2 regions of the Mycolicibacterium goodii genome follow, and region 2 is predicted to be linked to the other one. Evidence: predicted binding sites of a transcription regulator. Region 2 holds the regulator's gene; the other holds the start of a gene.
The links. The regulator LexA, encoded in region 2, represses DNA repair genes until DNA is damaged. The targets are predictions, from matches to a motif close to CGAACANNTGTTCG.
Positions count from the first base shown of each region.

Region 1: the regulator LexA is predicted to act here: its motif matches at 5,113-5,126, upstream of AFA91_RS30545 (HNH endonuclease signature motif containing protein).

Region 1 covers NZ_CP012150.1:6,534,486-6,541,719, forward strand. Annotated here, with positions in the region: gene AFA91_RS30525 (purine-cytosine permease family protein) at 1-575, shown strand, start outside; gene AFA91_RS30530 (GMC family oxidoreductase) at 572-2,113, shown strand; gene AFA91_RS30535 (amidohydrolase) at 2,124-3,767, shown strand; gene AFA91_RS30540 (adenosine deaminase) at 3,781-4,869, opposite strand; gene AFA91_RS30545 (HNH endonuclease signature motif containing protein) at 5,131-6,576, shown strand; gene AFA91_RS30550 (thymidine phosphorylase) at 6,586-7,234, opposite strand, start outside.
Region 2 covers NZ_CP012150.1:5,492,304-5,499,537, reverse strand. Annotated here, with positions in the region: gene AFA91_RS25775 (LGFP repeat-containing protein) at 1-1,343, shown strand, start outside; gene lexA (transcriptional repressor LexA) at 1,354-2,085, opposite strand; gene AFA91_RS25765 (LysM peptidoglycan-binding domain-containing protein) at 2,361-2,921, shown strand; gene nrdR (transcriptional regulator NrdR) at 3,083-3,535, shown strand; gene AFA91_RS25755 (PhzF family protein) at 3,532-4,215, opposite strand; gene AFA91_RS25750 (alpha/beta fold hydrolase) at 4,250-5,272, opposite strand; gene AFA91_RS25745 (proteasome assembly chaperone family protein) at 5,322-6,335, opposite strand; gene AFA91_RS25740 (trypsin-like serine peptidase) at 6,516-7,234, shown strand, end outside.

The sequences.
Region 1 (7,234 bases), 1.0 Mb from region 2:
CCCACGGGGTGAGTACCGGGGTGTTCGCGATCTTCGCGGTCGGGATTGCCGCCACCAACGCGATGAACCTCTACTGCGGCTCGCTGTCGACGATCACGGTGGGCCAGAACCTGTTTCCCCGCTGGCGACCCGCCGCGATGAGCCGCGCAACGACCGCAATGATCCTCTTCGTCGTCGCGATCATCCCGGCCTTGGTCAGCGCCGAGGACTTCCTGGCCAACTACGCGAACTTCCTGGCGCTGCTTCTGTGCGTGCTCATCCCGTGGACCGCGGTCAATCTCGTCGACTACTACCTGCTGCGGCACGGCGACTACGACATCGACTCGCTGTTCGAACGGGACGGCGGCCGGTACGGCACCTTCAACTGGGTCGCGATCGCGTGCTACTTCATCGGCATCGCAGTCCAGATCCCGTTCCTGTCGACGACCCTGTTCACCGGCTTCGCGGCCGCGGCCATCGGCGGCGTCGACATCTCCTGGATCGTCGGCCTGGCGATCATCTGCCCGTTGTACTACGCACTGATGAGATCGAAGGTGCCCGCACCGATGGCTCAGCCCGCGGTGGTGCAGGCATGAGCGACTATTTGATCGTCGGCGGCGGAACCGCCGGATGCATTGTGGCCTCACGCCTTTCCGAAGACCCCGCCGTCACGGTCACGGTGCTCGAGGCGGGTCCGTCGGACGTCGACGAGCCGCGCGCCCGCGACATCCGGCGGTGGGCACAGATGCTCGAAAGCGAATACGACCTGGACTACCGCAGCGTGCCACAGGAACGCGGCAACTCCGGTATCCGGCAAGCCAGGATGCGCATCCTCGGCGGCTGTTCGACGGCCAATACGATGATCACGTGGCGGCCACTCGAGGCCGATCTGGCGGAATGGGCAGCCCTCGGCGTGACCGGGTGGGATGCCGCGACAGTGCACCGCGCGTTCGACCGGCTGCTGGCTCCGGTGCAGCCGGTCGCCGACAAGGACCGCAACCCCTATGTCAGCGATGTCGTCGAATCCGCCCGGCGGGCCCTTGACCTTCCCGCCCGACGAGCCTGGAACTCCGATCCCGGTTTCGCGGCCACCGGGACCGGCGTCGGGTTCTTCGAGATCGGCTACACCCCCGAGAGCCACCTGCGGTCCTCCACATCGGTGCACTACCTACACGACGCCGTCGCCAACCGCGACAACCTCGTGGTCGAACACGGCAGGCAGGCCGAGCGACTGCTCATCGAGGGCGGCAGGGCGGTCGGGGTGATCACCCGCGACGACGACGGCAACCGGCACGAGTACCGCGCCGACCGCGAGGTGATCGTGTGCTGTGGGGCCATAGATTCACCTAAGCTGCTGCAGCTTTCGGGAATCGGCCCGGCCGATGTGCTGGCCGCCGCGGGCGTGGCCCAGTCGGTGGACGCACCGGGAGTCGGCGCCAACCTGATGGACCACGCCGAGGGGCTGATCGTATGGGAAGCCGGTGCCGACGTGCCCGACACCTGCGCGACGGGCTGGGATGCCGGTGCGGCGGTGCGCTTGTCCGACGACGGGCCGGCCCGACCCGACGTGCTGATGCACTTCCCGGTCGAGGCCGTCGCCGACCACGCCGTCGCCTACGGCGTGGCGATGCCCGAGCGGATCGTGTCGATCGCGCCGAACGTGGCCAAGCCGAACAGTCGTGGCCGGGTGTGGATCACCTCGGCCGACCCGACCGGCCTGCCCTCGATCGACTACCGGTATTTCACCGATGCCGACGGCCACGACGAAGCGGCGCTCATCGCCGGGATACGGCTGGCCCGCCGGATCGCCGGGACCGAGCCGATGTCGGACTGGCTGGTCCGCGAGGTGTTCCCGGGACCGCAGGCGCAGTCCGACGAGGAGCTGTCGGAGGCGCTGCGGGCCACCCATCAGACCGTGTACCACGTTTCGGGTACCTGCCGCATGGGCGCCGACGACGACCCGATGGCGGTGTGCGACTCGCGGCTGCGCGTCCGCGGGGTGCAGGGCCTTCGGGTCGTCGACGCGTCGGTGTTCCCCACCATCCCGTCGGTCAATCCCGTCGGCACCATCATGGCAGTGGCCGAGCACGCCAGCGCGCTGGTGCTCGCCGACCGTCAACCCGTCACCGCCTGAAAGCCGAATCATGTTCGCCGACCGCATCTTCACCAACGCCGCGGTATTCCAGGCCGGGACCGAGCCTGCCGACACCGTGGCCGTCAAAGGCGACAGCATCATCGACGTGAGCCGGGGCGTCGACCGCGCCATGGTCGGCGCCCGCACGGACATCGTCGATCTCGGTGGCGCGAGCCTGCTGCCCGGTTTCATCGACGCACATGCCCACCCGGTCGCCGCGGGCATGGCGGCGCTGCGCTGTGACCTGTCGGGTCTACCCCACCACCGCGAGGCCTATCTCGCGGCGATCGCCGACCATGCGGCCGCCCACCCCGACGAGGCCGTGATCGCCGGGGCGGGCTGGTACGGCGACGCCTTTCCGAACGGTTTCCCGACCCGCCACGACATCGACCCTGTCGTCGCCGAGCGGCCCGTGATCCTGACCAGCCACGACTATCACGGCGCCTGGGTCAACAGCCGGGCGCTGGAGTTGGCCGGAATCGACTCGCACACGGTCGATCCCGCCGGTGGCCGGATCGTCCGCGACGCTGACGGCGAACCCACCGGGGTGTTGCTGGACCGCGCCGGCGACACCGTCAACGCCCTCATCCCCGAGGTGACACCGGAATTCATGCGCCGCGCCCTTCTCGAGGCCCAGCGCCGGCTGCATTCCGTCGGGGTGACCGGCTGGCAGGACGCCGCCGTGGGGGCTGAGTTCTTCGGCCTCAAGGACAACTTCGACACCTACGTCGATGCCGACGCGGCCGGCGAACTCACCGCGCGGGTGGTCGGCGCGCTGTGGTGGGAGACCGAGCGCGGTGTCGAACAGCTCAGCGACCTGTGCGCACGACGCGATCGCACGGGACACACGCGGTTCACCGCCGGCATGGTCAAGGTCATGCAGGACGGCATCTGCGAGAACTGCACGGCCTCAATGCTCGCGCCCTACCGGGCCGTGGCCGGCGACGATACGGGCCAATCGTTCATCGACCCAGATGAGCTCCACAAGGTCACCGCCCTGCTGGCCGGTGAGCGGTTCGGCATCCACATGCACGCGGTCGGCGACCGAGCGGTGCGCGAATGCCTCGACGCCCTCGAACACGCCATCACCCAGCAGCCACAGTTCGACGGCCGCCACCAGATCGCCCATCTCGACGTGGTCGATCCGCAGGACATCCCGCGGTTCGGGCGGCTCGGGGTGATCGCCAACATCCAGGCGCTCTGGGCGCGCCGGGACAAGGAGATCCTCGAGCGCAAGCTTCCGCTGCTGGGACCCGAACGCGAACCGTGGCATTTTCCGTTCGCGTCGATCCAGCGCCACGGCGCGACCCTGGCCATGGGTAGCGACTGGCCGGTCACCGATCCGAATCCGCTCTGGGCAATCCACACGGCCGTGCACCGTACCGGCACGCCTGCCGACCCGCACGCAATCGGCGACGGCGTCCACGACATGCCCGTGCAACCGCAGGAAGCCATCACCCTGCCGTCGGCGATTTCCGCGTACACCGCGGGTTCGGCCTACGCCAACGGCCACGACCGCACCGGACGCATCGCCCACGGCATGCTGGCCGACCTCGTCGTCCTCGACCAGGACATTTTCACCGCTGACGACATCGCCGCGGTGCGCCCGGTAGAGACCATCGTCGGCGGCCAGACCGTCTACCGCGCCTCATGACGCCGCGCCCACCTCAGCCGACGAGCACTGCGTACCGCGGCTTGATCACCTCGTCGATGATGGCGAGGCGTTGGTCGAACGGGATGAACGCGGACTTCATCGCGTTGATGGTGAACCGCTCCAGGTCGGTCCAGCCGTAGCCGAACGCCTCGACCAGCCGGTGCATCTCCTGGCTCATGGTGGTGTCGCTCATCAACCGGTTGTCGGTGTTCACCGTGACCCGGAACCGCAGGCGTGCCAACCGGTCGAACGGATGCTCGGCGATGCTCGCGACCGCACCGGTCTGCACGTTGCTGCTCGGGCACATCTCCAGCGGAATCCGCTTGTCGCGCAACAGGGCCGCCAACCGGCCGAGCTGCTGGGTGCCGTCGGCGAGCTCGGTGATGTCGTCGACGATGCGCACCCCGTGGCCCAGCCGGTCGGCGCCGCAGAACGCGATGGCCTCATGGATCGACGGAAGGCCGAACGCCTCGCCGGCGTGGATGGTGAAGCGCGCGTTGTTGCTTCGCATGTACTCGAACGCGTCGAGATGCCGCGACGGCGGGTATCCGGCCTCGGCACCGGCGATGTCGAAGCCCACCACGCCCTTGTCCCGGAACCGGATCGCCAGTTCGGCGATCTCCCGTGACCGCGCGGCATGGCGCATCGCCGTCACCAGACAGCGCACGACGATCGTGCGTCCCGCCGCGGAGCACGACTTCTCGCCGTCGGCGAACCCGGCCAGGACCGCGTCGACCACATCGTCGAGCGACAGGCCGCCGTCAATGTGCAGTTCGGGTGCGAACCGGACCTCGGCGTACACGACATTGTCGGCGGCAAGGTCTTCCACGCATTCGAACGCCACACGATGCAGCGCCTCGGGTGTTTGCATGACCCCGACGGTGTGCGCGAACGGCTCCAGATAGCGCTCCAGCGATCCGCTGTGTGCCGCGGTGCGGAAGAACGTCGCCAATTCGTCGGCATCGGTGGCGGGAAGGTTGTCATAACCCGTTTCCCCGGCCAGATCGAGCACGGTGGCCGGGCGGAGACCGCCGTCGAGATGGTCGTGCAGCAGGGCCTTGGGGGCGTGGGTGATCTTCTCCAAACTCAGCGGCGTACTCATGCCTTCCATCATCCGGGTGAAACGCCGGCCCGTCCGTCGCTTGCCGCACACAGGCCGAGTCAGCACCGCGAGCGTGCGTGTCTGCGGGTCATTTGCCGGTGTGTCGTCGGCACTGGGCGCACGCTCGTCGACGATGAGCGTGCGGGCAGTGCTGATCCCGTGTTCGGCTGTGCGGCAATACCTTTGACCAATCTGAACCCATTGATCACACCCGTCACACACAGGGCATTTCTGTCGGTATATCGAACTAGTGTTCGAATCATGACGACGGACGTGCAGACAGTCATCGCGGCATTGACCGCCGCGATCGACGACCTGCTCGCCCTACCGTTCGCCACGCTGTCCGAAGCAGAGCTGCTCGACATCTGCGCGGGTTTGCAGGATGCCCGCAACCGCATCCCGGCCGTCGAACACAAGGCCATCGCCGCCCTGGCCGAACAAACCACCCCCGCCGCGATCGGGGCGAAATTCTGGCCCCAGGTCATGGCCACCCGCCTCGGCATCTCCGCCAAACAAGCCCGCCGCCGCTGCACCGACGCCACCGAACTCGGCCCACGCGTGTCGCTGACCGGCGAACAACTGGCACCCAAACGCCAGTACATGGCCGCCGCCCAGACCGCTGGTCAGCTGACCCCCGACCACGTCACCGAATTACTCAAGTTCTTCGACACATGCCCCCACTGGGTGTCCACCGAGCAGCAACGCCAGGCGGAAAAACAGCTCGTGGCCGGAGCCGTCGGGGCCGACCCCGAAACCGTGCGCCAAGCCGTCACCGAGGCGCTGTACCTGCTCAACCAAGACGGCCCCGCCCCATGCGACGACATCACCACCACACGGCGCGGCATCAGCTTCGGACCCCAACAACCCGACGGGTCATTTCGCCTGTCCGGATATGTCACCGCCGAATTCAAAGCCACCTTCGAACCCATCGAAGAAAAACTCGCCGCCCCCGGCATGTGCAACCCCGCCGAGGACACCCCGTGTACCTCCGGCACCCCCAGCCAACACCAAATCAACACCGACGACCGCACCGCCCCCCAACGCCTACACGACGCACTACTCACCGTCGGCAAACGTGTACTCGCCAGCAAGACCCTCGGCCAGATCAACGGCCTGCCCGCCACCATGCTCATCACCACCACCCTGCAAGAACTCCACAACGCCGCCGGCGTGGCGATCAGCGCCGGCGGCACCAAACTGCCCATCGCCGACCTCATCCGACTCGCCGCCCAGGCCTACCACTACCTGGCCGTCTACGACCAACACACCGGCATCCCGCTCTACCTCGGCCGGGCCCGCCGCACCGCCACCGCCGGGCAACGCCTGGCGATCTGGGGACGCGACCGCGGCTGCACCCGCCCCGGATGCACCGCCAACGGCTACCGCTGCCAAGCCCACCACGCCAACACCGACTACGCCAACGGCGGGCAGACCGACGCCGATGCCCTGGCCCTGGCCTGCCCCAGCGACAACCGCCTCGTCGGCGACCAACCCAACAAATGGACCACCCGCATCAACCACCACGGCCAATGCGAATGGACCCCACCCAAACTCCTCGACCGCGGCCAACACCGCACCAACACCTACCACCACCCCAAAAAACTCCTCACCGACACCACCACCAACGACACCAGCAGCGGCAACAACAACGACCGCCCTAACAGCGACCGCAAAAACCAAGAGACAGACGACGACGATCCCGGATAGCCAGCGCGGCTAGTCGACGCGGTCGATGATCAACGGCAGCTGTCGAGGTGCCGCGTCCTCGACGGTCCAGGCACCGTCGAGGACGCCGAGCGCGGCCGGCAGCCGATCGGCGGTGTCGGTGTAGAGCGTGAAGAGAGGTTCGCCCGCGGCGACGGGTTCGCCCGGTTTGCGGTGCAACCGCACTCCGGCACCGGACTGGACGGGCTCACCGGGCTGGGCACGACCGGCACCCAGACGCCAGGCCGCCATCGCCACACCCATCGCATCGATGTCCCCCATGACGCCGCCGCGGGGCGCGGTAACGGTCTCGGAGACCGAGCCGAGCGGCAGCGGTTGGCTCAGGTCGCCGCCCTGGGCGGCGACGAGGGCACGGAAGCGGTCCATGGCAGACCCGTCGCGCAGCGTGTCGGCGGGGTCGACGCCGTCGACGCCTGCCGCGTCGAGCATCTCGCGGGCCAACGCCAGCGTCAGCTCCACGACGTCGGCGGGCCCGCCACCGGCGAGCACGTCGAGGGACTCGGCGACCTCGACCGCATTGCCGACCGTGCGCCCGAGCGGCCGGTTCATGTCGGTGAGCAGCGCCCTGGTGGGCACGCCGTAGGAGTTGCCGAGCTCGACCATGGTGCGGGCGAGCTCGCGGGACTCCGCCTCGGCCTTG
Region 2 (7,234 bases):
CCATCTCATGGGACCGCTCGGACAACACCTTCACCACCGAGCCGGCGAACCTCGCATCCGACCTCGAGGGGCTGGAGATCCCTGGACTGGCGCAGACGCCTGCGCCTGCCGCTCCGCAGCAGCCGCAAGAGGACTCCAAGCCGTTCTCGTGGCACTGGAGCTGGTGGTGGCTGGTCGCGCTGATCCCGGTGCTCGTGCTCGCCGGGCTGGTGGTCGGTGCGGCGTTGTGGCACCGGCGTCGTAACCGCGGCGACGGATTCGACCACGAGCCGTTCGACGGGGACCACTACGACGACCACTACGACGATGACCACTATGGCGATCATGGCGACGACCACTACACCGACGATCGTTACGACGACTACGCGGGCCCCGACGAGCGCCGGGATGATTATGGGTCGCAGGACGATTACCGCGAAGGCCGCTTCGACGCCGAGCGTTACCGCCAGGAGGCGCCCACGGTCACGCCGGGTGCGCCCGATCCGTATGCGCACGGTGCCGACGATGCTGTGACGTCGCGGTTCGCCGGCACCGATCACGGGAACGAGTCGGTCGCATCGCCTTTCGACGGCCCGACCGACGTCTCGATGCCGATCAGCCATTGGGCTGCACCCGGCGCCCGGCCCGCCGGCGATGAGGACGATCAGCCCGAGGACTCGGCAGCACCGGCTCCCGCGCCCGACCGCGACTTCGAGGACCGGGACCACGTGGACGCGGCGTACGAACGCGATGAGATCGACGACGACGAGTTCGACGACGACGACGAGTTCGACAGCGAAGGCGATGAGGGCGACCGGGCCGACGTCGAGGCCGACCTGGCGGACGACCTCGAAGACGACTACGAGGACGATCTCGAGGACACCGACGACGACACCGACACCGACGCCGATTTCGAGGACGATTTCGAGGACGACTTCGACGCGGCCCGCGAGAACGCGGCGCCCGGTGACGCGGGCGCCGGGGTCGCGGCTGCGGCAGGCGCGTTCGCCGGGCCGGTGCCGGTCACGGCTGGGTTCAACCGACCGGCGTTCGAACAGCAGCAAAATCCCGACGACGTCGACACCGCACCGACACGCGTGGTGACGCCCGCGGACCTGCGCAGTGATCCGCCGAGCGGGCGTCACGCGGCCATCGAACTCGATGAACCGGTGCCGAGCGCCACCGCGCTGCACCTGCCGTTGGACGATCCGCGGCAGGCCCCGGAGGGTTATCCGGTCAAGGCCGACACGAAGACCGGCATGTATTGGGCACCCGACAGTGAGGACTACGAGGAGGCCGTCGCCGAGATCTGGTTCGCCAGTGAGGAGTTCGCCCGCACGAACGGCTTCGTACGGGCGAACTGAGAGCCGCGGCTCAGATCTTGCGGATCACCGTCACGACCTTGCCGAGCACGGCCGCGTCGTTGCCGGGAATCGGATCGTAGGCAGGGTTGTGCGGCATCAGCCACACCTGACCGCGGGCACGCTTGAAGGTCTTGACGGTGGCCTCGCCGTCGATCATCGCGGCGACGATGTCGCCGTTGTCGGCGACGTTCTGCTGGCGCACCACGACCCAGTCGCCGTCGCAGATCGCGGCGTCGACCATCGAGTCACCGACGACCTTGAGCAGGAACAGTGAGCCCTCGCCGACCAGTTCGCGCGGCAGCGGGAACACGTCCTCGACGGCCTCCTCGGCCAGGATCGGGCCACCCGCGGCGATACGCCCGAGAACCGGCACGAACGTCGGCTCCGGAAGTGCGTCCGAGCCCGCCACGTCGGTCGTGACGACGGCGGCGGCCGCCGGATCATCGACCGCGCGCACGTCGACGGCTCTGGGCCGGTTGGGATCCCTGCGCAGATACCCCTTGCGCTCGAGGGTGCGGAGCTGGTGGGCCACCGACGACGTCGACGTGAGACCGACGGCGTCGCCGATCTCGCGGATGCTCGGTGGATAACCCCTGCTGGTCACCGAGGCGCGGATGACCTCGAGGATGGTGCGCTGACGTTCTGTGAGGCCGCTGTCGACGGCGCGGCGCCGGCCGGCGCCGTCCGTCTCGGCCGGAGTTTCGGTGCTGCCGTCCGTGAACTCGCCGGTGTCGTCGCTCATGGCGCCGAATCTAATACCTGTTTCGGCATTAATCAAACATGTGTTCGAGGCGTGTCGTCGCCGTGATGTCGCCTCGATATTGCCTTGCTGCCGCCTTGACGTGGGCCGTTGCCGTCGGCCCGATGTGCGGGCGGGTGCCGCCCATCGGCGTCGACCGAACTTGTCGGTACCCCGTCCTATATTTCGCAACAGTTCGATCACACGTTCTATCGTTCGAACATGTGAGCGACTATATTCGAACACAGGAGCGAATACGCCGGACGAAAGGCAAAGAGATGGCCACCCTCGACATCCCCGTCGACATCCCCGTCGACATCCCCATGGACACGCGGTACGCCACCGGCAGGACGGCAGGCTGCACCGCGACGCGGACTCCCGTCCGGACTCCGGCCCGCGGTGCCGTCCGGACCGTGCCGACGCCGCAACGCGTGCGGCCACGCGGAGATCGTCCGGTCCGCGGGCCGCAACCCGGCCGCCCCGGCGGCGCGGCACTGCGTCACCGCGGCACCGGCGTGCTGATGTCGCGCGCATCGCACCGCCGTCGCCCGATCACCCCGGTGACCACGGTGGTGCTGGCGCTCGTCGCCGCGGGCATCACCGTGTGGCTGGGTCTCGTCGCCCAGTTCGGGGGAGTGCTCGGCTCGTCGGCCCCGGTCTCGGTGCCCAGTGAGCTCGCCGTGGTGCAGGTGCAGTCGGGGGAGACGTTGCAGCAGGTCGCCCGCCGCGTCGCACCCGATGCCCCGGTCGCGCAGGTGGTCCAGCAGATCCGTGACCTCAACCAACTGGAGTCCGCGGCGCTCGACGCCGGACAGACCCTCATCGCTCCCGTCGGCTGAGGCTCGACATGGGCGGCGAATCGGCCTGGCCGGCAATACCGCTCGCCGCCGAAATGTGCCGATATGCACCACTGCGTACGGCAGTGAGTCAGCTCGCACCGACACAGGTACGCTCAAGAGCGCTCGAAGTGTTGGTCTGGCGGCGTGACGAAGGAGCGGTGATGCATTGTCCGTTCTGCCGTCACCCTGATTCCAGGGTGGTCGACTCCCGTGAAACCGATGAGGGTCAGGCCATCCGCCGACGTCGTTCCTGCCCCGAGTGCGGCAGGCGTTTCACCACGGTCGAGACCGCGGTGTTGGCGGTGGTCAAACGCAGCGGCGTCACCGAACCGTTCAGCCGCGAGAAGGTGATCCGCGGAGTCCGGCGCGCATGTCAAGGCCGTGACGTTGACGACGATGCGCTCAATGTCCTGGCGCAGAAGGTCGAGGATGCCGTGCGCGGCCTCGGCACCCCCGAGATCCCCAGCCATGAGGTCGGTCTGGCCATCCTGGGCCCGTTGCGCGAGCTCGACGAGGTGGCCTACCTGCGCTTCGCTTCGGTGTACCGGTCCTTCTCGTCCGCCGAGGATTTCGAACGCGAGATCGAGGCGCTGCGCGCCCACCGCGGCGCCTAGAGCCGGCGGGTACCGTCGTCGACCACGCGACCCGCCACCCGAACCCAGCCGTCCGGACTCCACTTGGTGCGGATGACCGATCCCTTGCCCTGGATGATCTCCAGATCCCGGCTCAGATAGTCGGTCATACGGACCGCGGCCGAGCCGGTCGCCTCATCCTCGCGGATGCCCAGATCCGCGGCGAACATACGGGAGCGCACGATGCCCTCGTTCTTGTCGATCCAGGTCCACAGATAGTTCTCGACGTCGTCTTCATAGTCGTCCGGATCGGCCGCCATCAACTCCTCCACCGACGACAGGTCGTAGATCGCGAACTCCGGGGCCCACTCCGAGCGGGCGCTGACCACGGCCAGATCCCCGTCGTAGGAGACCTGCACGATGCCTGCCGGAACCTGCAGCGTCTTGATCGGGGTGCCTATGTCCCGCAGGTACCACGCGGCTCCGACGGTAGGGTGCCCCGCGAAGGGCATCTCGGAGGTCGGGGTGAAGATGCGGGCGTGCGCGGTGTGGCTGTCCGGTTCGGGCAGATCGATGAATATCGTTTCGCTGTAACCCAATTCCGCGGCGATCCGTTGACGGTCCGCGGGATCCACGGTGCTGTTGTCGACCACGCCGAGCGGATTGCCGAACTTGCCGTCGGAGTCGGTGAAAACTCGCAATACGGTCACGTCGATGGCCATGACACGATGCTACGTGGTGGTGCCGCCCGGCAAGTCAGGTTGCGCTGCGCTCGTCGACGTCCATGGCCTCCATGACCGCCACCTTGGTGTCGAGGGAACCGGTCATCGCCGATCGGCTGGCGCCGTTGCGCAGCAGGCTGCGCAACAGATCCTGGTCGTACACCGCGGGTTCGGTGGAATCGATGAAACGTTCGACGACCTCGACGAACCGGTCCGGGTCGTCGTGGAACGGGAAATGCCCGGAACCCTCGAAGATCTCCAACCGGGAACCGGGCATTGCGGCGTGGGCCATCTCGGCGTGGCCGACCGGGATCACCGAGTCGGATTCACCCCAGATCAGCTGCACCGGAACGGATTCGGTGAGATAACAGCGGTCCAGCATGGTGACCACCTGACCGCGCCAGTCGACCACCGCCCGCAGGGTGCGGGCGAACGCCGAGGACGCGGTCGGTTCCGGCAGGTCGGCGAGGATGCGCAGCATGTCGGGGATGTCGCGGCCGACGCCGGTCGACCCGAACACCGAGCCTGCCACCTTGCCCGCGATCTGCAGCGCGGGCAGCACCAGTGGCAGCCGCAGCAGTGCGAGTGCCTCGCTGCCCATCGGCAACGACGCGATCCGTAGCGCCACATTGACATCCCTGGTGACCCCACCGGCGCCGACGAGGATCAACCGGTCGACGAACTGGGGGAACTGGTAGGCGAATTGCATCGCCACGCCGCCGCCGAGCGAATGCCCTACCACCGTCACCCGGTCGATGTCGAGCACGCTGAGCAGGTCCCGCATGCCGTTGGCGTACGCGGCCACCGAGTAGTCGGCCCGCGGCTTGTCCGAGCGCCCGTGCCCGAGCAGATCCGGGGCGATCACCGTGAAGCGCTGCGCGAGCGTCGACTGCACGCTGTGCCACGTCGTCGAGTTGTCGCCGATCCCGTGGATCAACAGGATCGCCGGACCGGACCCGGCGATCCGGAACGCCCGCCGATACCCGTGAATCGTGCGGAAGTCCAGGGTGGGGCTGAGCTCACGCACCGTGCGCAGATTGGGCTTTCGCTCGGTCATCTCCGTCAACCTCGCCCTCAGCCCTGACCGGGCACGTCGTCAGCGGTTGTCACCGTTCGGGGAATCCGTCCCCGAACCCCTCCCCGTGGCCGTCCTTGTACTTGTCGTCCTTGAACTTCTCACCGGCTTGCTGGGCGAGGAACCGTTCGAACTCGGCGCCCAGCTCATCACCGCTGGGCAGATCCTCGTCACGCGCAAGCAGGGACCGTTTCTCCTGCGCGGCAATGAATGCATCGTACTGGCGCTCCAGGGCGCTCACCACTTGAGCGACCTCGGGGCTGGCCTCGACCTGCTCGTTGATCTTGGCGTACACCTCGGCGCCCGCCTCCGACAAAGCGGCCAGCGGCAATTCCAGCGAACCGGTGCGCGCGACCTCGCCCAGCAGGGCCTCGGCCGCGGGCGGATAAGCCGTCTGGGCCAGATAGTGCGGCACGTGCACGGTGAAACCGACCACCTCGTGGCCGTGTTGGGCCATCCGGAACTCCAGCAGATTGGACACGCTCGCGGGCACCTGCACCTCGCCCACCCACGGCGTGTGCTCGGCGATGAGCTCCTTGTTGTTCGAATGGGCCGTCAGGTGGACCGGTCGGGTGTGCGGGACGGCCATGGGGATGGTGCCGAGGCCGATCACCCGGCGCACGCCCAGTTGTTCGGCGAGCAACCGCACCGCGGTGATGAACCGTTCCCAGCGCAGGTCCGGCTCCAGGCCCGCCAGCAGCAGGAACGGGGTGCCGACGCTGTCGTGCAGCGCATACAGGTTGAGTTCGGGCTCTTCGTAGCTGGTGAAGTGGTCGCTCTTGAACGTCATGAGGGGTCGACGCGACCGGTAGTCGAGCAGTTCGTCGATCGCGAACGACGCCACCAGTTCGGTGTCGAGCGAGTTCTTCAGGTGCTCGGCGGCCAGCCGTATCGCGTGGCCCGCATCGGAGAACCCTTCCAACGCATGGATCAGCACCGGTCCTCGGCCGTCCGACGAGGACAACTGCGGCGCGGGAAACTCAAGCTCGTACATCCCGCTCTGGTCGGGCTGATAGCGCTGTTCTGGTTTTTCGTTGTCTGCCATCCGTCTCGTCTCCTCTTCACGGCAGCCCGGCTCCGGGCCTTGCTGGAACCGCGTACCGTGCCACCTAGTGTCGCGCATTCCGGTCCGGCAGGCTCGCGCCGCCCCGCATCTTCGTTCGAACGAATGCGTCCGGTCCCGCATTCCGTCCACGCCCATGCTGGTCAGGCAAGATCGATCGGTATGAGAACGCGTCGACCTGCGGTGCTGCTCGGGGTCCGGGTGACCGGGGTGGCCAGTATGGCGGCCACGGCGGCGGTGGTTGTGCTCGCCGTCGCGGCCTGCGCCGGCGGGTCGTCCGACCGCGCCGCCGCCTCCTCGGGGATACCCTCCGCGAAGCCGATCCCACCGGGCCCGGCGGAGCCGGAATCGTTATCTGCCGCGGTGCGCCCGGCCGCGGTGGATCCGCGCATCGGTGCGCTGTTCTCTGGCGGCGGGCCGGTTCACACGTGCACCGGCACGGTTCTGGCCAGCCGGACCCAGGACCTTATCCTGACGGCCGCGCACTGCCTGGTCGACGGCGTCGACACGACCTTCGTCCCCGGGTTCGCCCCGGACGCGGCGGACGCCGATCCCTGGCACGTCACCGCGGTCTATCTGGATCCGCGCTGGTTGGCCGATCAGGACGAGCAGGCCGATTTCGCGATCGCGCGCGTCGGCCGCCACGGCGACACGATGATCGAACAGCAGGTGGGCGGCGGGCTGGCACTGGGGTCGGCGCCCGTGGCGGGCACCACGGTGGCCGTGACGGGCTACCCGCTGGGGGAGGGCGGCGCCCTGACCTGCCGCGGTGTCACCGCGACCACGGCCGCAGGGTTCCCGTCACTCGAATGTGCCGGAGTCTCCGATGGTTTCAGCGGGGCGCCGTGGGTGGCGGGATCGACGGTGGCGGGCCTGGTCGG